One region of the Synechococcus sp. R3-13 genome, then DNA from elsewhere that is predicted to be linked to it. Evidence: predicted binding sites of a transcription regulator. Region 1 holds the regulator's gene; each other region holds the start of a gene.
The links. Region 1 encodes NtcA, which controls nitrogen genes in cyanobacteria. Its sites were predicted from a motif close to GTANCNNNNGNTAC; they were not measured.
Positions count from the first base shown of each region.

Region 1 (8,737 bases):
ATCAAGACCTTTGCTTTAGACGGTAGCTACCTGGGGGAAATTCCGCTGCCCGGGCTGGGATCCGCCAGCGGCTTTGGCGGCAAGCGCTACGACACCGAGACCTTCTACACCTTCACCAGCTTCACCACCCCACCCACCATCTACCGCTACGATTTCACCAGCGGCACCAGCACCCTGTTCCGTCAGCCCCAGGTGGATTTCGATCCCCAGGCCTACGAGGTGCAGCAGGTGTTCTACGCCAGCCAAGACGGCACCCGCATCCCCATGTTCCTTGTCCACCGCCGCGGCCTAGCGCGGACAGGGGATCACCCCACCCTGCTGTACGGCTACGGCGGCTTTGGCATCTCTCTGACCCCCAGCTTTTCGGTGGGCCTGGTGGCCTGGCTGGAGATGGGAGGGGTTTACGCCCAGCCCAGTTTGCGCGGCGGCGGCGAATACGGGGAAGCCTGGCACCAAGCGGGCACCAAGCTCAACAAGCAAAAGGTCTTCGACGACTTCATTGCCGCGACTGAGTGGCTCATGGCCAACGGCTACACCAACCCCTCCAAGTTGGCCATCGCCGGCGGCAGCAACGGCGGCCTCTTGGTGGGGGCCTGCCTGACCCAAAGGCCGGATCTCTTTGCAGCAGCCCTCCCCGCCGTGGGGGTGTTCGACATGCTGCGCTTTCATAAGTTCACCATCGGCTGGGCCTGGATCTCCGAGTACGGATCCCCGGAAGACCCGGAGGAATTCAAGGCCCTCTACGCCTACTCCCCCCTGCACAACCTCAAGCCCGGCACCGCCTACCCCGCCACCCTGATCACCACCGCAGATCACGACGACCGGGTGGTGCCCGCCCACAGCTTCAAGTTTGCCGCTGCCCTGCAGGCAGCCCAGGGGGGATCCCAGCCCATCCTCATCCGCATCGACACCAAGGCAGGGCACGGGGCCGGCAAGCCCACCAGCAAGCTGATTGAGGAAGCTGCCGACCGCTGGGCCTTTTTGGTGCAGGTGCTAGGGATCCCCTGGGACGGAACGGGAAGTTAGCGAGCTCTAGGACCCAGGCCCACCCGACCGGCATAAACTGCCGCTTCCCCCAGCTCGTCTTCGATGCGCAGCAGTTGGTTGTACTTGGCAATGCGCTCGCTGCGGCAGAGGGATCCGGTTTTGATCTGCCCGGCACGGGTGGCCACCGCCAAGTCGGCAATGGTGGTGTCTTCCGTCTCGCCAGAGCGGTGGCTGATGATGGTGCGAAAGCCGGCTTGAACTGCCAATTGGATGGCCGAGACGGTCTCCGTCAGGGTGCCGATTTGGTTGGGCTTGATCAAAATGGCGTTGGCGGCGGCGCTGTCGATACCCTTTTGCAGGCGGGTCAGGTTGGTTACAAACAGGTCATCTCCCACCAGCTGTACCCGGGATCCCAGTTGAGCGGTCATGGCTTGCCAACCGGCCCAGTCTTCTTCCGCTAGCCCATCTTCAATGGAAAGGATGGGATAGTTGGCCAGCAGTTGCTGGTAGTAAGCCACCATCTCAGCCGCGCTGTGGGCTTTGCCCTCAAAGTGATATTGCCCATCCTGCAGCAGCTCGTTGGCGGCCACATCCAAGGCCAAGGCGATATCTGCTCCCGGTTTGTAGCCTGCCTGTTCAATAGCCGTCATCAGCAGATCCAAAGCCGCCGCATTGGAGTCGAGATCAGGAGCAAACCCCCCTTCATCCCCCACACCGGTGGACAGCCCCTTCTGCTGCAGCACTTGTTTTAGTACCGCAAACACCTCAGCCCCGTAGCGCAGCGCCTCGCGAAAGCTGGCCGCTCCAATGGGCACAAGCATAAATTCTTGAATATCGACGTTGTTGTCGGCGTGGGCGCCGCCGTTGAGCACGTTCATCAGCGGCACCGGCAGCAGGTTGGCAAAGGGCTCCCCCAGGTATTTGTAAAGAGGCAAGCCCACTGCTTCCGCAGCCGCTTTGGCTGTCGCCAGAGAAACTGCCAAAATAGCGTTGGCCCCCAGGCGGGACTTGTTGGGGGTGCCGTCCAGGTCGATCAGCAACTGGTCAATACGGGCTTGGTTGAGGGCATCTTCTCCCTGCAGCTCCGACTGGATGGGGCCAAGGATGTTTTCCACCGCCCTCAGCACACCCTTACCGCCGTAGCGTTTGGGATCCCCGTCCCGCAGCTCGTGGGCCTCGAAGGTACCGGTCGAAGCACCGCTGGGAACCTGCGCCAAGCCCGTTGCTCCATTGGCTAGACCCACCAGGGCCTCTAAGGTGGGGCGTCCTCGCGAGTCGAGGATCTCATGGGCGGTAATCCACTCGATGGCCGTTTCCACAGTTACACCTCAGCAATTGGCTAGATAGCTCTGGCCAAAGCCAGATCCCCCCATAGACTAGTAGATTCTTGCCCGCGATCCGGTCAGCTTCCAGAAAACTTTAAGTCTGTCCTTCGGGCACAGAGATTCTTCAAGGCTGCAGCAGTAGATTGAACATAGGCCGGCCAGAGCTTCAACCAACCATCGAGCGGGGTTTGCCTAGGCAGGGTGCTACTCAGGAGGTGTTCTCCTCTTCCTTCTAGGCAAAGCGATGGCTCAGCCGCATCGGGTCGTGTACGGTGATCTTCTTCTTGTGAATGGAGATGTACTTCTTCTTGCGCAGCTCTCCCAACAGGCGGGTGATGGTGACGCGGGTTGAGCCAATGGCCTCGGCAATGGCCTGGTGAGACAGCTTGAGATCGATGGTGACCCCATCTGGGCCAGGCACTCCGAAATCGCGACAGAGAATCAACAAAAAGCTGACCAGACGGGATCCCATGTCGCGATGAGCCAGCGTCTCGATCATCATCTCCGTTTGCAAGATACGAGACGACAGGCTTTTAACCAGCAACATGGCCAGTTCGGCGTTCTCCTGCAAGGATTTTTCCACCTGCTCGATCGGTAGAGAGAGTAACTCGGTAGGTGTAAAAGCCACCGAGTGATAAAAGCGGTCGGAGCGCTGTCCCGTGATAAAGGAGAGCACGCCGAAGATGCTGTTTTCGCGCAGGAGGGCAACTGTGATTTCCTCTCCCATTTCGTAGACCCGCGAGAGCTTAACCGCTCCCTTTACCAAAAAGTAAACCCGCTCCGCCGGATCCCCTGGAAAAAAAATGGTCTTCCCGCGCTCGAACGTTTCGATAACCGGAGGATGGTGAGGGCCTCCCAATTGCTTGAAGGCTGTGATCAGAGATTTTTCCGCTACGGCCACCGCCATACTCATCAACCTTTTAAGGTCAGTTTATACCTAAGATCAACCTACTAAGATCAATCTAGAAGCATTAGGCTAGGTTGCAACCCATTGACTTCAGAATCTACGAGGATACCAAGATTTACCCTAAAGTAGAAGGTTCTGCCTAGGTATCTTTGTAGCACGCGCTACATTTTTAAGTCTCGTTTTTGCCCCAGAAAGGGATCCCCAACCGAAAGCAGGGGTTAGGATAAGAGCCATTGTCGCTGGGGGTTGTGTCGGCCCTTGGCGGTAGAGAGTGGAGTGGGTTGGAACATTCTATCTATCTATCTATGGGGATCCCAGAGGTTATCGTTGCTGCACCTTCTCAACTGAGCCGCCAGCATTTCACAGTGCGGATGCCGGATCCGGCCAATCACCTCCTGGAGGTGGAGCTGCTGCTCCGAGAGGTGGAGCCAAAGATGCCTTTGCGGCTGCGGCTGCCGGTGTGGACGCCGGGATCCTACCTGGTGCGGGAATATGCCCGTCACGTGCAGGAGTTTCAGGCGGCAACTGAGCAAGGGATCCCTTTGGCCTGGCGGAAGGTGGATAAGAATACCTGGCAAATCGATCCGCCGGGTTCTTCTGCTGTGAAGGTGTGCTATCGGGTCTATGCCTATGAGCTGACGGTGCGCACGAACCATCTGGATTTGACCCACGCCTATTTCAACGGGGCAGCGCTCTTCCTCTACGTGCCCGGTCGCGAGCGGGAACCCTACACTTTGACGGTGATCCCCCCCAAGCCGGATTGGCACATCGCCACCAGTTTGCGGCCCTTGACCTCTCCTTCTGAGGATCCCACTTCCGGCCAGTCTTTTGTGGCGGAAGACTACGACGAGCTGGTGGATAGCCCGGTGGAGGTGGGTCCACATCGAGTGCAATCGTTTGAGGTGGAAGGGATCCCGCATTACCTTGTGGTTTGGGGGTCAGGCACTCTAGATGTCGATCGGGCCGTTGCCGATGCCAAGGCCATTGTCGAAACCACAGCCGCATTTTTTGGTGGGCTACCCTATGACCGTTACTGGTTTATCGTGCATTTGTCGCCGGGAGGATTTGGTGGCCTTGAGCACAAGTACAGCACCACCCTTCTTTACTCTGGGCTAGAGCTGCATCAGCCGGAGTCCTATCGTCGGTTTTTGGCTCTGATGGCCCACGAGTTGTTTCATGCCTGGAATGTCAAGCGTCTGCGTCCTCTGGCATTGGAAAAGATCGATTACAACCAAGAAAATTATCTGGAATGTCTGTGGTTTTGTGAGGGGGCGACCAGCTATTACGAAAACGTCATCTTATTGAGGGCAGGGATCCTCAGTGCCGGCGATTTCTTGAAGATTCTTTCCGAACAGATTGGCCGCTTGCAGCGTACTCCGGGCCGGGCCGTGCAATCGCTGCGGGAGTCCAGCTTCGATACCTGGATCAAACTCTACCGCCCCCACGAAAACACCCTCAACAGCCAGGTTTCTTATTACTTAAAGGGGGCTTTGGTCTGTTGGCTGCTGGATCTGCACATCCGTCACCTTTCCGGCGGTCGGGGATCCCTGGATACAGCTTTGCAGGATCTGTGGCAGCGCTTTGGTCGGTCAGGGAAGGGCTACAGCGACCAAGACTTGCGGGAGGCGTTTGAGCGGGCAGCCGGTGCCGATCTTGGCCGGTTTTTCGCAGCCTATGTGGAAGGCACGGAAGAGCTAGACTACAACACTTACCTACACCCCTTTGGCCTCACCCTTAAAGCCCACTTCAGCCGACCCAACCTTCCCCCCTACCTGGGCCTCAATTTCAACGGCGAGGGCAATCGCATCAGCGCAGTAGAGATGGGATCCCCGGCGCAAAAAGCGGGCATCTGGGCCGGCGATGAGCTGGTGGCCCTGGATGGGTTCAGGGTGAGCGCTGCCAACTTGGCGGAACGCTTGACGGCCTATCAGCCCCACCAGATCATTTGTTTGAGCGTTTTTCAAGCGGACCAGTTGAAACACTTTTGGATCCCGTTGGATCCCCCTCGGCCCGATGTCTACACGTTGGAGGTATTGCCTGAACTGACTCCTGCTCAAGAAGCTCTTCAGCAAGGCTGGCTGGGATCCCTTGTCGGCGCCCAGCTTCGGTCAGAGGCAGGTCCCCATCTGCTTGAAAATTCACCTATCTCCTCCTATCATGTTGAGGCAAGCAGGTAATCCAGTTAACTGGAAAGAAAAGTAACAGCAGCAGAGGACAGGAGTATCTGATGGACTTAGTTTTGGTTTTATTGATTGGGGCAGCTGTTGGTTTCTCGGTAGGCATTTACGTTGCTCGCCAGTATGGGGCCAGTCCTAAACTGGAAATCTGGAAACGAGAGATTATCAGAGATATATCTTCGCAGCTAAGCCAACGCAGCCAAGAACTCAACAACCCGGACAAAGCACTCATCAAGTTGAGCGAAGGATTGGTAGACAAGATTTCTCAAAAGTTACAGGAAAAGTTACAGGCCGTCCAAGCTACCCTTGAAGAGTTTAAATTTCGCCTTGCTGACAGCCAGCAAAGCTTGCTACAGGACTGGGGCAGAGACTTTCTACAAGCTATATCTGTAAAGTTGGCCGAACATGGCCAGCAACTGAACAATCAGCTAGCCATTCTGGAAAATCTAGTGGAAGAGGCCAAAGATATTTATCGGCAACTACGGGTTACTATTCAAAGTTCTCATGGATCCGGGATATGCCCAACTGCAAATCAGGACTCCCAGAATGAGCAGGTTACTCAGGTCATTGGTAAAGCACCAGATCCTGAGACACCAGACGAAGTACTAAGAGACAAGGATGGGACAGCTACTGTTGATATATCAAAGATAGAGTCGTTCTTAAACTCAAAAAACATAAAGATAAAAAGCATAGCTGCGGAAGAAAAAGAGGAAAAGCTAGATCAAATAGCCGCCTTTATGGGCAGCCGATACTCTTTTATCAAGAGATTTTATGGAATGGTTAAATCAAACATGAAGAGCGGCAGTTCTTTCTTCCTAAACCTTAGAGACGAACCTCCACAAGTAGTCAGTTCAACTTGCCAAGTTGCTAAGGAGTTACACGACATCGCATTTTTGGAAGAGTACAGATACTCTAAGGCGCCCAGATGCCTTTTGGTAGCGAGACCCAGTAGGTCGCCTCAGGCGCTGAATTTTCTGGCAGGGAACTGGCTGGAAAGATATGTTAGGGGCACGCTGATCCGCCTTGTTGAGGCTCACACCGAAAAGATCAGTTTCTCTTACGTCGCGAATGCCCAAGTTACTTTATCGAATAGAGCCGATTTTGAGATGGATCTTTTCTTCCATATCAATGATAAATTCTACTGGGTGGAATCGAGGACAGGTGGGTACCAAGATAAAATACAAAAATACTCCGGAATCGCTCATGAACTCGGTCTTCAGGGAAGCCAAGCTTTCATAGTTTTAACTGATGTTAGTCAAGATACAAGAAGTAGTCTATCTTCCCTCTATCACCTGTCAGTGATTGGCGTCGATGAGGTTGAGTCTACCTTTGATGGGATCCTGAAAAGCCATCTCTGAAAGTCTGAAAAAGTCCCCAAGAGCATCGGCTCAGGCCACAATCTTGACGGCTTGCTCCATACACCACCAGGGATCCTCGGCAAAAGCTGGCATGGGAGTGCTGCCTGCCTTGCCCAGAACGGCCAGCCTTACCTCTCGATCTAGACGGGATCCGGCCCCGTAGGGATCTTCTGAGGGAGGTTCCAGCCGTTGCCCCAGAGGGGGCATCACCATAATGCCTGGCTGCATGCTGGTGCTGCTGACCCAGATTTTGAAGTGATCCACCGCTACGTCTGTTCCTTCTGGCAGTTGCATCTGCAGCAAGTAGCGGGGGCCAGAGCCAATCAGCAGGCTCTCGTTGGGGCGTAAACGGGCAGGCAGATCTGGTTGATAGGGGTAAACCAAATCCACGCTGTACCGCCGCTCGTCAAAGACGGTGACATAAACATGCACTGGAGTGGGGGCTCTGTTTCTCAAGGCAATGGCCAGGTTGCGGCCTGCTTGGATTTGCACTTTCCCTTGGGGATCCCGCGGCAGGGGGCTCACTTCGGCAGGGGCAGAGCTGCTGGCCGGGGTTTCCAGTTGGAGAAATTCCACTTCCAAGATGCTGCTCAGCGCATCGCTGGCAGGTTGCAGGTTCAAAAGATTACCAAAAGCAGCCACGTGCTCCAACAGCCGCACCAGCTTGCGAGGCAGGGCCTGTAGCTTTTTCACCGGGATCCGGAAGGCCGCCAGAGCCACCTCTTCCCCCCGACGGTAAAAGTGATAAATGGCATCGGGCAACAGCTCTACCCGCAAGTCTGCTGCTTCCGGATCTGTGTAGGCCAGAAGCGGTGAGGCCGGCAAAGCCGCCAGCAAATTGGCAACAGGCATTTGGATCTGACTGGGATCCGCACAGGTGAAAGCCACCCGCAACGGCTGGAATCGGACAGAGGACATGGGGGCAATCCTGCAAAAACCTGGAACGGAGTCTGCCGTATTCTCCTGCTGTGAGGTTGCCGGGCAAGCAAGCCAAGCTCTATATTACCTGCTCAGTTCTCCCCACCTCGACCGGGCTGTGGCCAAGTCAGCTCCCGGCCAACAGACCCCCAACAGGCCACAGCTCCGTAATCAAACTTAACACCAAAGGCAAATGGAACCGATTGGGAAACCATCTCGGATCCCATCTGCAAATGATCTCTTGATGGTCTATTCTTGATCCTGTTGTCGGGTTTGCGGCTGGAGTGGAGCCCACCTCTCCTCTTTCTAGACTGATCTACGGAGAACCATGTTTAGCAAAGCTTTTTCTGTTCAGAAGGTGTTTGTGCCAGCGCGTCGTCGGTTGCTTGTCCTGCTGTTGGCTGTGTTGATGGCTGGGTTTGGCTGGGGTCTGGCTCCAGTGTTTGCAGCTAAGGATATTCCTGCGGTGGCTCTGTCGCCAACCGAGTCCATTACCTTTACCGAGGCCCAGTTGGCCAAAGGGAAGAAGTTATTCAACACCGCGTGCGCCCAGTGCCATGTGGGCGGTCAGACCTATCCCAACCCAGACGTAAGCTTGAAGCTTTCGGATCTGGAGGGGGCAACTCCCCCACGGGATAATGTGCTGGCAATCGTGGACTACATCAAGAATCCGGTCACCTATGACGGGGTGGAGTCTCTGTTGGAGTATCACCCCAACACCCAGCTCACCAGTGAGTATCCCCGTCTGCGCAACCTCACCGACGAGGATCTGAAGCTGATTGCGGGCTACATTCTGGTGCAGGCCAAGACTGTTCCCGGCTGGGGCGGTACCAAGAACGAAAGCCACAGCGACCTATCGGCCTATCTCTAGGTCTGGATCGGAAGTTGCCTATGAGATGTCGGATCCCGTCTCGCCTCTAGGCCTAGGTCGGGATCCTGGCCTTGTTGTGGCTGGGGCTGGCCAGTCCGGTGGCGGCTCGCATTCATCCTTACCAAGAAAACTGGGTTTAGGGAACTGCCCCGCAAGGGGGAATGCCTGGGGAGATGAGCACCGCTGTCGTAGAG
Region 1 is NZ_JANSIO010000173.1:1,084-9,820, forward strand. It holds gene NW856_RS05310 (prolyl oligopeptidase family serine peptidase) at 1-1,026, shown strand, start outside; gene eno (phosphopyruvate hydratase) at 1,023-2,306, opposite strand; gene ntcA (global nitrogen regulator NtcA) at 2,545-3,219, opposite strand; gene NW856_RS05325 (M61 family metallopeptidase) at 3,501-5,396, shown strand; gene NW856_RS05330 (hypothetical protein) at 5,447-6,754, shown strand; gene NW856_RS05335 (hypothetical protein) at 6,785-7,672, opposite strand; gene psbV (photosystem II cytochrome c-550) at 8,001-8,543, shown strand.

Region 2 (8,860 bases), on a different contig from region 1:
GTGAGTGCGATTAGCAACATCATCTTGGTGGGTATGGGGATCCTCCTGACCCTTGCCAGCCTTTGGTACGGGCAAAACCACCATCTGCTTCCCGAATCTGCTGCCGAATCAGCCCCCTTGTTCGACAGCCTCTTTAACAGCACCATAACCATTGCCACAGGGATCTTTTTGGTGGTACAGGGTGTACTTCTCTACTGTATTGTCCGCTACCGCAAGCGGCGAGGCGACAAAGGCGACGGGGATCCCAGTCACGGCAACGTGCTGTTGGAGATCGTGTGGACGGCGGTGCCGGCGGTGATCATTCTTTGGTTAGGCTTGGCCAGCCTAGATGTCTATCAAGCTGTTTACGGGGGTGCTCACGTCGGCGGCCATATCCACGCAGCCATGGCGATGGAGTCTTCCCACGAAGCTGAGGCGGGGGATCCCGGCTACGCCTACACGCCTGCGGTGCTACCCGGGAAGGAGATGGGCCAGCCGGATCTGGTCGTTCAAGTTCAGGGCATGCAATATGCTTGGATGTTCACCTACCCGGATTCCGGCCTGGTGGCCAGCGAGCTGCACCTTCCTCTGAACAAGCGGGTGCGCTTGGATATGACGGCTCTGGATGTGAACCATGCCTTCTGGGTACCGCAATTTCGCCTGAAGCAGGATGTCATCCCTGGCCGAGAAACCCACCTGGAGTTTGTGCCCACTCAACTGGGGCAGTACCCCATCATCTGCGCAGAGCTGTGCGGCCCCTATCATGGGGTGATGGCAGGGCAATTGTTTGTGGATACGCCGGAAGACTTCGAGCGCTGGCAGCAGGAGCAAGTTTTGGCCGCCCGTGGCGAGGGCAGCACCTTGGCCCTCGTTTCAGATTTCTCGCCAGTCCATCCCTCTCCTCGGCCAGGCTCCCCTGAGGCCGAGTCTGCCTTTGCCCATGTCCACCACCAGCGTTTGGGCGTCTCCCCCTCAGATTTGAAGTCTCTCCAGTCCCATTCTGGATCCCTTCCTTCCGCAGGCTAGCCGGGATCCCCAACATCCCTTTGGCCTGCGCTTTTGAGAACACCATTCCGCCGACGCGACACGGGAGCTTTTTGGCAATGACCCAGCTACAAGACAATCCGAGACTTGTTACTGCACCGAAGGTTGAACTGGAACTTCCTGCTGAGCCTTGGTGGCGCTTCTTTACTTTTTCCACCGATCACAAGGTAATCGGGATCCAGTACTTGGTGACCACCTTTTTCTTCTACTTGGTGGGAGGGGCGCTGGCGACGGCAGTACGGGCAGAGCTGGCTACTCCAGAGGCCGACTTTCTCGGCTTTGAGCGGTACAACGGTGCCTTTACCCTGCACGCCACGATCATGATCTTTTTGTGGATCGTGCCTGCTTTGGTGGGGGGCTTTGGCAACTACCTGGTACCGCTGATGATCGGGGCGCGGGATATGGCCTTCCCCAAGCTGAATGCAGTGGCCTTTTGGCTGGTTCCGCCCACAGGGATCCTGCTTTTGGCCAGCCTGTTCATAGAGGCTCCGGCTGCCGGCTGGACTTCCTACCCCCCCCTCAGCTTGATCAGCGGCAAGGTGGGGGAAGAACTCTGGATCCTGAGCATTTTGTTGGCAGGAACCTCTTCCATCCTGGCGGCGGTTAACTTCATCACCACCATTCTGAAGATGCGCATGCCCGGCATGAAGATGGAAGACATGCCGCTGTTTTGCTGGGCCATGCTGGCAGCATCTATTCTTACCCTCATTGCAACACCGGTTTTGGCCGGTGCGTTGATCTTGCTCAGCTTTGACCTGTTGGCGGGCACGGCCTTTTTTAACCCCAGCGGCGGCGGGGATCCGGTGGTCTACCAGCACATGTTCTGGTTCTACTCCCACCCGGCGGTGTACATCATGATCTTGCCAGTCTTTGGCATGATCTCCGAGATTTTGCCGGTGCATGCCCGCAAGCCCATCTTTGCTTACAAGGCCATCGCCTACTCCAGCTTGGCCATCTGCTTTTTGGGGTTGATCGTCTGGGCGCACCACATGTTCACCAGCGGCACCCCTGACTGGATGCGGGTGTTCTTCATGATCGCCACCATGGCCATTGCCGTTCCCACTGGGATCAAGGTGTTTAGCTGGCTGGCCACTTTGTGGGGCGGCAAAATCCACTTCCGCTCGGCCATGCTGTTTGGCATGGGCTTTGTCTCGATGTTCGTGATCGGCGGCTTGAGCGGGATTATCCTCGCCTCGGTGCCTCTGGATATCCACGTTCACGACACCTACTTTGTGGTAGCCCACCTGCACTATGTGTTGTTTGGCGGCAGCGTCTTTGGGATCTATGCCGGTATCTACCATTGGTTCCCCAAGATGACGGGGCGCATGTTGAATGAGTTTTGGGGACGGGTACATTTTGTGCTGACCTTCGTCGGCTTCAACATCTGCTTTCTGCCGATGCACAAGCTGGGCCTGATGGGGATGCCCCGCCGGGTGGCCCAGTACGATCCCCAATTTGCCGACCTCAACTGGATCAGCTCGGTGGGGGCCTTTGTTCTGGCCATTTCCACCCTGCCCTTTTTGGTTAACGCCATCTACTCCTGGGTGGCCGGGCCAAAAGCTGGGGATAATCCTTGGCAGGCCCTGACACTGGAGTGGACAACTTCTTCTCCCCCGCCCCATCACAACTTTTATGGGGATCCCATTTTGCTGACCGGCCCCTATGACTACGGTTTGCACAGCAAGGAGACGCTGGACTACTTTGCTGCTCAGTTGCAGAGCGTGCGGGAGCTGGCACTGGCGGAAGCGGAGCCTACTTCTTCTTAGCAGGCCGGATGCCCGGTGGGCGGCTGATCCCCTGCTCACTGGGTATTCCAGTCTTGGCTGGGCTGCTTGTACAGCCTCAAGAAGTCTCAGGAATTCAGGAATTTAGGTGGAAAGGAATATGCAAGGATCCCTTGCCTCTGAAACGCTGATGGTTGGCCACTCAAGGGCCCACACTGCCCATGCTGAGCACCCAGATCATCGCGTCTTTGGCATCTTGATGTTTTTGGTGGCAGAAGGCTGTCTTTTCCTAGGGCTGTTCATGGCCTACCTGGCCTATAGCCTCACCGCCCCGGTGTGGCCGCCGGAGGGAACCCCAGAGCGGGAATTGCTTTTGCCTGGGATCAACACGGTGATTTTGCTCTCCAGCAGCTTCGTCATTCACAAAGCTGGGTCGGCCATCAAGGTCAATGATGTCAAGGGCCTGCGACTGTGGTTTGCCCTCACAGCCCTGATGGGGGCGGTTTTCCTGGCAGGGCAACTCTATGAGTACAGCAACCTGGAGTTTGGCCTCACCACCAATTTGTTTGCCAGCACCTTCTATGTTTTAACGGGGTTTCATGGTCTTCACGTGCTGGCAGGGTTGCTGTTTATTCTGGCGGTGCTCTGGCGCTCCTTTAAACCCGGCCACTACAGCGCTCAACATCATTTTGGCGTCGAAGCTGCCGAGATCTACTGGCACTTTGTGGATGGGGTTTGGATCGTGTTGTTTATCTTGCTCTATTTGCTCTGAGGTTGTCTCGAAGCCATTTTGGCAGCAACCCGTAGAGCCATTTCAGCTCTGCCCCATGGTTACCTCAAGTGGCAGTGGAGCGGCTCGCTGGGCCAATGGTTCCCCTCTCCCCAAGAAGAGCGGCGGCTGAGGTCTGAGAGCGGCTGCGGGAAGATGAGCCTTTCTGGAGAAAGGCCACAATCTGGATCAGCGCCTCTTGAAACACCTCTCGCTCTGGCTGACCTTGCTTGAGCTGGTATTCCAGTTGCAAAAGTTGCTGCATCATCCTTAGCAGAGCTGAGCTTTCCAGGGATCCCACCTCTTTTTGCAGAAAGTAAACCCGGTTGGGATTCCCGATTTCTGCTTTCTGGGCGATGACTTTGGGATCCCGTTCTCCCTGATCCAGCAGCAGCCGCACCCATAGCCAGGTGCGAAATTGGCCTACCAACACCGCCAGAATCCTCAGGGCCGGCTCGTTGTGATCCAGCAGATGGGTCAAGATGCGTAGGGCTTGTTCCAGATTCCCTTTGCGCAGGGATCCCGCCAATTGAAAGCTGTTGTAGGCGCTGGCGGGAACTAACGCCTCGACTTGTTCAGGAGAAATGGGATCCTGTTGGCCTGCCGTAAACAGGGCCAGCTTTTCCAATTCCATCGCTAAGCGACGGGAGTCATTGCCCACCGCCTCGGCCAATTTCTGGGCGGCTGCCGGGCTGAGGGCCAGATCCCGTTGTTCAGCTTCCCGCTGCACCTGCTGGAGAATGCCCTCTTCATCCCAAGGGGCCAGTTGCGAAAACTCGCGGACAATGGCCGTTTTTTTGAGGATTTTGGTGGATTTCAGGCGCCCATCCGGTTTGCTGCTGGTGGTCAAGAGCAAATGGGTGGTGGGGGGCAACTGGGCCAGTGTGCGCTCCACTTCTTCCCACAGATCTTCCGGGCAATGTTGGGTGAGTGTTGTCTCTTCCAGCCAAACCAAGCGGGCGTTGGATCCCAGCGGCGGGGTCATGGCTTGGTTGAGCCCGGCAATCGTGGATTCCGGCGGCAGGCGATCGTAGTTAAAAGCTGCCCAGTGGGGATCCAGCACTTGGTCGCGCAACTGCTGCACCGCCTGCATCAGGCGATAGGTGTCATCTCCCCAGTACAGGTAAACGGGCACGCTTCGACCGAGTGATTTACGAGATGCTTTTCCCCTACTTCCTCCATTTTGCGTAGGTCAGTTCCCCTTGTCTAAGCGGTTTGGCTGGGATCCCTGCTCAACTTGGTGGAGGGAGTCAGTCCAAGTGAAGATACCGAGCCCAGCTTGACTCAAGTTGTTTAAGAATAGGTCAAGTACTCGCCCTGTCTGGCGAAAACAAAGGCATCTTTACATAACTTTCATAATCCAGAAGTCTCCCCAGCTCAAAAAGTTCTGTATTCCCACTGAAGAGGTTTCGTAGACCTTCTCCTACAGTTGAATTAGGAGCAGAGACTGCAGGGTTAAAGATTATGGATGGCATTGGCGAGTTTGAGTTTAAGGTGCAAATCTTAGCCCGTTGCATGGGATCTGCCCTAGGGCTGGGCCGCCCCACTCGTGTTCAGATTCACTATTCCAACTCCAATTCCCAGAACGCAGTTAGAGCCAAGGAAGGTTGGTCTGGATCCCGCTTAGGCGATCAAATCCCTTCTCCTAATGCCGAAGGTGAAAGAGGATCTCAAGGTCAAGTGTTAGCCTGTGTTGCCTGAAGAATCTTTTGAGAATCGGTCTGTGGTAGGTCAGGAGATCTTCGATTGCGGCAATCCAACATTTGATTGAAGATTGAGATAGAGCTTTTTGTAGTTTTTCCTGCTGTTCTTCTTTGCTTTTTACAGAGACTTGTTCTTAAGATTGAAAACCGAACTTTGATAACTCTTCGATGCCTTTTGTCTTGTAGAGTCTTGTGAGTCAGCCAGTTCTTTGTTTTTGTTGAGGGGTACTTTGTCCGGCTGGCGCGATAAGAAGTTGCGCTCTTCTTCGTTGTCTCTTTGCCTCTGGGGATATAGACTAAAGCTTTGTCCCGCTGGTGAAACCAGTAGGATGACTTGAGGTGTGGGGATTTGGGCCCAACACGCCCCAGAGGATTATGGAACGAGCAACGCAACGGTGGCACGGTTTTCTGCTGCGCGACTTTCCCATCAAGGCTTGGCAGCAGGGGAGCCTTTTGGGTCGTCTATTGGGATCCCTGCAGAGTTGGGGGAAAAGCAGCGTATTGGTGCAGACTTCCGACCGCATCGGCCTGGGGCTGGTACTGCTTTACTGGGTTTTCTCTGCGCAAAGCTCCACCGGCATCCTGGGCCTGATTTTGCTGGCTATGGCCGCTCTGGTGGGCCTGGGCACTTTGGTGGAAACGCCGATTGGGCTGCCGCTGCATCTGCCCCTGGGCCTTTTCTGGGGAATTGCCACCTTGGCAACGATTCTCTCTCCGGTTGCCTACGCAGCACGGGATGGCTGGCTGAAGTTGACTCTCTACCTGGCTGGTTATCTGTTGTTGCATCGTCTGCTGCGCAAACCCCAATTCCGAGATGGGATTGTGGGATCCCTGCTTTTGGTCAGCTTGGTGATGGGGGTCTACGGCCTGCGGCAATACTTTTATGGGGCAGCAGAACTGGCCACCTGGGTGGATCCGGAGTCGGGCTTGGCAGGTCTGACGCGGGTGTACAGCTATCTGCGCAACCCAAATCTGTACGGGGGCTACTTGATCCCGGTCATTCCCCTGGGGCTGGCCGCCACTTGGATTTGGCCCAGTTGGGGGGCGAAACTCCTGGCCGGGTTTACGACGGCGGTGAACCTGATTTGCCTGTTGCTCACCTACAGTCGCGGTGCCTGGATTGGGGGGCTGGCCATGCTCACCCTGATGGCCGTGCTGTTGGCACAGTGGCATTCTGTCGATTTGCCAGCCCGCTGGCGGCGTTGGGCCTTGCCGGCCCTGTTGGGCGGAGGGGGGGCTGCTCTGTTGCTCGGGATCCTGACGGTACGCTCCCTGCGGCTGCGGGTGCAGAGCCTTTTTTGGGGGCGGTTGGATACCAGCAACAACTTTCGCCTCAATGTCTGGGCGGCGGTGCTGGAGATGATCCGCGACTTTCCCATCTTGGGGATCGGCCCCGGCAATGTTGCCTTTAACCGCGTCTATCCCCTCTACCAACGAGGCAACTTCAGCGCCCTTGGAGCCTATTCAGTGCCGCTGCAGCTCACCGTAGAGACTGGCTTCATCGGATCTTTAACTTTCGCCTGGTTTCTCTTGGTGCTCTGGGATCACGGCTGGAGATGCTGGAAAACTTTGCTCAACTTGCGGGATCCCCAGGGTCTATGGGTGGCAGCAGGCTTGGCCGCTTGCACCGGCATGATGGCCCACGGCTTGGTGGATACCATCTGGTATCGTCCCCAGGTACAAATGCTGTGGTGGCTTGCGGTAGCGCTTATTACAGCCAGCTTGGCCTCTCTCAGCCCTCAGCCGCTTACAGATGCTGGTGAGACGCCAGTGGGGACTTCCTCCCGTTAAGGTAGCTTAAGCTTGGCCTTCCGGTCTTGACGGGAGCAAATCCAGAGTGGTAAGCATCTTCAGTAGGAGATAAAAATGTATCTGTTTTTACAATTTGCAGGTGTCAGTAGTGTTAGAAATTAGCGGAATTATCCGGGGTGCAGGAGGCAAATGAAAAAAATCGAGGCCGTAATCCGGCCATTCAAGTTGGATGAGGTCAAAATTGCTTTGGTCAATGCCGGGATTGTCGGCATGACTGTAAGTGAAGTGCGGGGCTTTGGTCGCCAAAAGGGACAAACCGAGCGTTACCGGGGATCCGAGTACACGGTAGAGTTCCTACAAAAGCTGAAAGTGGAGATCGTGGTTGAAGATGACCTGGTGGATACGGTGGTGGAGAAGCTGATTGCAGCGGCTCGCACCGGCGAAATCGGGGATGGCAAGATTTTCATCAGCCCCGTCGAAAAAACCATCCGCATCCGAACTGGCGAGCTCAACCAAGATGCCCTATGAGAAGGAATCACGTTCAGGGTTTGGGTTGCCCGGCCTGAGCCTCGTGTGAGTTTGCTTCATGTCTCTTTTGCTGTATATCTGATGAGGTGTTCTTGCCCTACTTTTCGGGTAATGTGTTGCGAGAAGTACTGTCACTTTAGGTGAGTCGAAAAGCATGAGTACGACAATGATCCAAAAGCTCAAGAGCCAGGTGCCCCAGTGGCTTTGGCGACCGGCCAAGTGGAGTCTGACTGCCGCTCTAATGGCTGCGCTGGTTTTTCTATTCGGCCAGGGAACTGCCTTTGCTCAAGAGGCCGAGGAAGTTCAGAAACACGCTGACGTTGTTTGGACGATCGTGTCGGCGGCCTTGGTGTTCTTCATGCAGGCAGGGTTCGCCATGGTGGAGACGGGCTTTACCCGCGCCAAGAATGCCGCCAACATCATGATGAAGAACTTGATGGACTTCTGCATGGGCTGTTGCGCCTTCTGGTTCATCGGGTTTGGCCTCATGTTCGGCAAAAGTGCTGGCTTCTTCGGCACTGACTGGTTTGCTTTTGGCTGGCAGCAGGCTTACGAGGCAGATGGCTGGCCCTTTACTTTCTTTGTCTTCCAGATGGTGTTTGCCGCCACTGCCGCCACCATTGTTTCCGGAGCGATGGCGGAGCGCACCAAGTTCTTGGCCTACTTGATCTACTCCGTCGTTATTTCTGGGCTAATCTACCCCATCTCTGGGGGTTGGGCCTGGAACGGGCTGTTCGGCGACTACAACGGCGGCACAGCCGGCTGGCTGGAAAATCTGGGCTACATCGACTACGCCGGGTCGGGGGTGGTGCATTTGGTAGGCGGCGCTGCGGCCTTGGCAGGCGCCATTGTGCTCGGCCCTCGCATTGGCAAGTACGGCCCCAATGGAGAGCCGCGGGCTATTCCCGGCCACAACCTGCCGCTGGGGATGTTGGGGGTGTTTATCCTCGCCTTGGGCTGGATCGGGTTTAATGCCGGTTCCACCACTGCAGCCTCTGTCGATATTGGCTGGATTGCCATGAATACGTTGCTAGCCGCGTCAGCGGGGGCCATTGGGGCGACAATCACCTGCTGGGTGCATTTTGGCAAGCCAGACATGACCTTTGGCGCCAACGGGGTGCTGGCGGGCTTGGTGGGGATCACTGCCCCTTGCGATAGCGTCCATCCTTTGGGTGCTCTGATCATCGGCTCGGTGGCCGGGATTCTGGTGGTGATTTCGGTGGTGATCCTGGATACGGTGCTGAAAATTGATGACCCGGTGGGCGCGATTTCGGTACACGGCACCTGTGGTATCTGGGGGGTGTTGGCAGCAGGGATCCCCTTCTTTGCCAATGCCAACTATGCTGAAGAGGTCACCTGGG
Region 2 is NZ_JANSIO010000271.1:717-9,576, reverse strand. It holds gene NW856_RS08500 (cytochrome c oxidase subunit II) at 1-1,005, shown strand; gene ctaD (cytochrome c oxidase subunit I) at 1,083-2,789, shown strand; gene NW856_RS08490 (cytochrome c oxidase subunit 3) at 2,908-3,519, shown strand; gene holA (DNA polymerase III subunit delta) at 3,584-4,651, opposite strand; gene NW856_RS08480 (IctB family putative bicarbonate transporter) at 5,595-7,010, shown strand; gene NW856_RS08475 (P-II family nitrogen regulator) at 7,161-7,499, shown strand; gene NW856_RS08470 (ammonium transporter) at 7,654-8,860, shown strand, end outside.
Region 2: NW856_RS08475 (P-II family nitrogen regulator) is a predicted target of NtcA. The motif match lies at 7,088-7,101, and genes of this name have one in related genera.

Region 3 (6,140 bases), on a different contig from region 1:
ATTGGGAGCGATATTTTGGCGAGTTTGGATCAGAATTTGAGTGCTGTTCACGCTTGATCAGTTTGGGTTCTCTTCCCCCCTTTGAAATAGGCAAAGAGCTGGAAAGCTGAACCATGGGAACTGAAATGAGACGTTTCCCTTCCTGATTGCAAGAAGGACAATAGGCCGGATCTCGATATTGAGATAAGGGCCGCCATACCTCAAACTCCCCACAGGTTTGACACTTAAACTCATACAGCGGCATCTTCCTATTCCACCCCCTTGAACGAGGCATCGGATAACATTCACCTAGGGAGAATATCTATGTCGAAGATTTGCGTAGGAACAGCCACCGTACAGCAAGCATTGGGAATATCGACGATCCCACTCACTCTGCCCTCCACCGGTGCAGAACTGAGCAGCAGATAAGCTTGTTCTCCCGTAAAGCCGAATTTTTTCAGATATTCGATGGCATTTAAGCAGGCGCGTCGATAGGCAATGTGAACATCCATATAATGCTGCTTACCTGTAAGCTCGTCCACAGAAATGCCCTCAAACACAAGGTATTCCGAGTAACGTGGCTCAACAGGGCCGGGCTTAAAAATGGGGTTAACCAATCCGTACTTCTCAACACCACCCTTGATTAGATCGACGTGGAGATCGATGTAGCCCGACATCTCAATAGCGCCACAAAAAGAGATCTCCCCATCCCCTTGCGAGAAGTGAATATCTCCCATCGACAGCTTGGCACCCTCCACGTAAACTGGGAAGTAGATCCGTGTTCCTTTAGACAGGTTTTTAATATCGCAATTACCGCCGTGCTCTCGCGGGGGCACCGTCCGAGCCGCTTCAGCAGCAACCCGCTCATACTCTGACTTGGGCAAAGTTCCCAAAATTGCGTTCTTGGGATTGGGCAAGGCGGCCAGCACAGGCTGATTGCCGGATAGCCCCGCGCCGTAAGTGCGCAAATCGGGAGCCGAAGCGACCAGCTCAGCTTCCCGCTTATTCCAAGCCGCCAGCAACTCGTGAGATGGGGCACAGCCAATGAGGCCGGGGTGAATGATGCCGGCAAAGCGCACATGGGGAATGTGTCTGGAAGTGGTGTAAATGCCTTGAAAATCCCAGATGGCTTTGGCCGCGTTGGGAAAATGATCGGTGAGGAATCCCCCTCCATTTTCTTTGGCAAAAATACCTGTAAACCCCCACTCGTCTCCCGGCAGTGGCCCAATGTCTAACAGATCGACAACCAGGATATCTCCAGGCTGGGCGCCGTTAACCCAAATAGGCCCACTCAAAACATGGACAACGCTTAGGTCAACCTGCTCAATGTCGGAAGGATCATCGTTGTTTTTGATTTGCCCATCCGTCCAGTCTTTACACTCAATTCGGAATACCTCGCCAGGGTTTACAGAAACCACAGCGGGAATATCAGGATGCCAGCGGTTGTGACCCGGTAGATCCTGTTGATCCATTGGCTTAGTCAGGTCAACTTTAAACAGCGTTTTGGGCATGGGATCCTATCCTTGAGTCATCACTCTGCGGTCAGACTTTGAATGCACAAAAGCCTATCTCCAATAGAGAAGCTAATACTGTAGTAAAAGCTACAATTCATAGTGCTGTTATCTACAATCGCAGAGCGGGAGATGAGGAGCTTAGATCGACAGGCTATTTCACTGCAATTCAAAGTAACTATCAATCAATTCACCAAAGTAACGGCCAATCCATTCGGCGACAGATCGATTTAGCCGTCAGCTCCTAAAGCGTTGCAGGATCCTCTCCAGAAAATCCCTAGAGAACATGGTGGGTTGTCGGCCAAATCCTGATTTTTCAATTAGCCCCCTTGGCTTCCCTTGAGAAAGGGAAACTCAAGCTCTTTCTTGAGATCCTCAGAACCTGGGATCCTCAAGTTCTGAAAACCCAGTTGCCGCAAGCCAGGGATCCCGAATGCCCAAGCTAGTCAAGTGCCTGTAGCTGGGCTAGGAAATCTGCCACCGTCAGGGATCCCAGCTCCTGCCGATGGCGCTGGCGCACGCTCACCGTTCCTGCCGCTTGTTCCTGTTCCCCCACGATCAACATAAAAGGGATCCGGGCCTTCTCGGCATTGCGGATTTTTTTGGGCAAACGGTCGCTGTCGGCATCGATGTGGACGCGGATCCCGTGTTCTCGCAGTTGATCCCGCACTTGGGTGGCATAGCCCAAATACTGATCGGAAACGGGCAAAATGCGCACCTGTTCCGGGGCCAGCCAGAAGGGAAAATCCCCAGCGTATTCTTCGATGAGAATGCCGATGAGTCGTTCCAGCGAGCCAAAGGGAGCACGGTGAATCATCACCGGACGCTGCCGGGATCCATCCTCAGCTACGTATTGCAGATCAAAGCGCTGTGGGTTTTGGTAGTCCACCTGAACCGTGCCCAGTTGCCACTCCCGATCCAGCGCGTCGCGGAAAATAAAATCCAGCTTCGGCCCATAGAAGGCTGCTTCGCCGATCCCTTCAAAGTGGGGCATCGACAACTTCTCCACAGCGCGACGGATGGCATTTTCGGCTTTGTCCCAATCTTCGGGGGATCCCAGATATTTGTCAGACTTGGGATCGCGGAAGCTGAGGCGGGCGCGAAAATCCTTGAGCTTGAGCTTATCGAAAACCACCAAAATGAGATCGACAACCTTGAGAAACTCCTCCTCCAATTGATCGGGCCGGACAAACAGGTGGGCATCGTCCACCGTGAAGCCACGCACTCGCGTCAGACCTCCCAATTCCCCCGATTGCTCATAGCGATAGACGGTGCCGAATTCGGCATATCGTAGGGGCAAATCGCGGTAGGATCGCAGCTCGGATTTGTAGATTTGGATGTGAAAAGGACAGTTCATCGGCTTCATGACAAAGCCCTGTTCGGCTGCGCGATCCTGCTCATTCTCCGCCATCATGGGGAACATATCTTCCCGGTACTTTTGCCAGTGGCCGGAGATCTTGAACAAGTCCACACGGGCAATATGAGGGGTAACCACCGGCAGGTAGCCCCGCTTGAGCTGCTCCTGCTTGAGAAAATTCTCCAGCACCCAGCGTAGGGTAGTTCCTTTCGGAGTCCAAAGGGGCAAGCCCGGACCCACTTCATCGGAAAACAGGAAGAGACCCAGTTCTTTGCCCAGCTTGCGGTGATCCCGCCGTTTGGCCTCCTCCAGCCGCCGCTTGTATTCCTTCAGCTCCTCTGGAGTTTCCCAGGCGGTACCGTAGATGCGTTGGAGCTGCGGCTTGGTCTCGTCCCCCCGCCAATAGGCGCCGGCCACGCTGAGCAGATCGAAAGCTTTGGGGTTGAGCTCTTGGGTGTTTTCCACGTGGGGACCGGCACAGAGATCCCACCATTCATCCCCCAAGTGATAAATGCTGATGACCTCTCCTTCGGGAATGCTGTCTAAGATCTCCAGCTTGTAGGGTTCTCCGAGGGCTTCGATGCGGCGCCTGGCCTCTTCACGGCTCACCTCCTCGCGGATCACCGGCAGGCCCTTTTTGATGATTGCCTGCATCTCTTTTTTGATGCGATCCAGATCTTCCGGCGTGAAGGGCTCGGGATGGTCAAAATCGTAGTAGAAGCCGTAGTCGGTTGTGGGGCCGATGGTCACCTGGGCCTTGGGAAACAGCTTTTGCACCGCCATAGCCAGGACATGGGAAGTGGTGTGGCGGATGCGCTCCAGTTGGGGAGACTCGTGAGTGCGCAGCAGTTTGAGGGTGCTGTTGGCCTTCTGAGGTGATTCGGCTGGCTGAGACATCGGAACCTACTTCGACAACAAAGAAAGAACAGTGAAGAAATGGATATCCGTGTCCCTATCTTAGGCTGGGGCGAGAACGGCAGGGATCCCCAGCTAATCAATTCCCCTGTTTGCCGAGTCAACCGCGAACCTCACCTCACGACTCGGCCCGGAACAAGGGGGGAAAGTACACAGTATCCTAAAGGGGTTGACCCCCTTACCCGAGCCATGATCTCTTCGCCCACCAACTTCACGGAATGCCCTGTCGCCTCTGCTCCCCCAGTTTCCGAAACCGGCCCGGCTTCTCGTCCTGAATCTTGGGCTGCCCCCGTTCTGGCCGCCATCGATGTGGGCAGCAACTCTCTCCACATGGTGGTGGTGCGCATCAATCCCCGTATCCCTAGCTTCACCCTCATCTCCCGCGAAAAAGCCACCGTCCGGCTGGGGGAGTTTTGCAGCCAGACGGGCGCCCTCACGCCTGCAGCTATGGAACGGGCCCGGACGGCTCTGGAGCGGTTTTGCCGCATTGCTGAGAGCTTTCAGGTGCAGGATATTGTTGCCGTGGCTACCAGTGCTGTGCGCGAGGCCCCCAATGGGCTGGAGTTTTTGAAGCGGATTGAACGGGAGCTGGGCCTGCGGGTGGAGTTAATCTCGGGGCAGGAAGAGGCCCGCCGCATTTATCTGGGAGTGCTCTCGGCGATGGAGTTCCACAACCGGATGCACGCGGTGGTGGATATCGGCGGTGGCTCCACAGAGCTGATCTTGGGCAATGGCCAAGAGCCGGAGTTTCTGCGCAGCATCAAGGTGGGAGCTGTGCGTCTAACCCAGGCTTTTTTGCACCACGATCCGCCCACTTCTGGCGAACTGCAAGCCCTGCGCCAGCACATCCGCGGCATGCTGGAATCCCCCATTGAGCAGATGAAACGGATCGTCGCATCTTCACAACAACAGGGATCCCTGCCTTTGGTGGGCACCTCTGGCACCGTCGAGTGCCTGGCCCAGTTGGATGCCCGCCGTCGGTTGGGCGCTCCCCCCAGTCGCCTGCAGGGGTATGAGTTCAGCTTGGAAGCCCTGCGCGGCTACATCAAAGAGCTGCGCTCCCTCACGGTGGCCGAACGGCAAAAGCTGCCCGGCCTGGGGGAAAGGCGGGGGGAGATCATCCTAGCCGGGGCGGTCATCTTGGAAGAAGTGATGACCCTGCTGGGGGTGGAGCGGATCCAGTTTTGCGAACGGGCTCTGCGGGAAGGGCTGATCGTGGACTGGATGATCGGCCAAGGGCTGATTGAGGATCGGCTGCGCTACCACAGCTCGGTGCGGCGGCGCAGCGTCCTCAAGTTGGCGGAAAAATACCAGGTGGAGCTGCCCTATGCCGAACGGGTGGCCGAATTTGCCCTCAGCCTCTTCGACCAGACCCGCGGCCTGTTGCATGGTTGGGGATCCCGCGAGCGGGCCCTCCTCTGGTCAGCGGCCATGCTGCACAACTGCGGCCACTTTATCAGCCATGCCGCCCACCACAAACACTCCTACTACCTGATTCGCCATGGGGAACTGTTGGGCTTCAATGAAGAAGAGGTGGAAGTGATCGCCAACTTGGCCCGCTACCACCGCAAATCGCCTCCCAAGAAGAAGCACGAAAACTTTCAGCGCCTCACCGACGAACGGGATCGCCAAATCGTCTTGGAACTGAGCCCCTTGCTGCGCATGGCTTGTGCCCTGGATCGCCGCCGTCTGCAAGCCATCCAAGCGCTGCACTGCCGTTTTCAGCTCTTGGGAGAAGGCCCCCGCCGCATGGAGTTGATTTTGGATCCCAGGCATCCCAATGATGACTGCGCCTTGGAGCTGTGGAGCTTGAACGAGAAGAAAAAAGTCTTCGAACAGCAGTTCAAGCTGCAGGTGATCCCCAAATTGTCCACTCAGATCGAGCGCAGCTCAAATCCTTTTGAGGCAGCAGTTTAGCCCCTGCCCGCAGGAGGTTTCTGGTGGGCACCTGGCAGCGGTAGAATGTCTGACGGTAAAGCTGTGGCTGTGAGCGGCTCTCTCGCCACTGAGTGCTGAGCAAAACGGAGTTGTTGAGATGGCCAAGTTGTTGTTGGGGGATCAAGCCTTTGAGGTCGAGCTACTGACGGATACGCCCACCAATTGGCCGGGAATTAAAGTCATGTCTAAGGGGGCCAAGCTGGATATTCCAGCGGGAACTGTGGTGAAGGTGGAGTCCGAGGATGACCACGCGACCGGGTCCTACAAAGTGGTCTATCGTCTGGCCCCCGCCTATCCCCGCAGTTGGAGGCTGCTCCTAGAGCGGGAGAGCGCTGCTACCGCGCCTCAAGCGGCATCGGCTCCAGAACCAGAGGTTGCTCAGGCCAGCAGCTCAGAAGGAGGGCTGCCGAATAGCGATAAAATCTTCGCCATCAAGGTAT
Region 3 is NZ_JANSIO010000064.1:151-6,290, forward strand. It holds gene NW856_RS02075 (FmdB family zinc ribbon protein) at 1-274, opposite strand, end outside; gene fmdA (formamidase) at 285-1,490, opposite strand; gene thrS (threonine--tRNA ligase) at 1,933-3,744, opposite strand; gene NW856_RS02090 (Ppx/GppA phosphatase family protein) at 3,952-5,679, shown strand; gene NW856_RS02095 (phycobilisome linker polypeptide) at 5,798-6,140, shown strand, end outside.
Region 3: fmdA (formamidase) is a predicted target of NtcA. The motif match lies at 1,571-1,584, and genes of this name have one in related genera.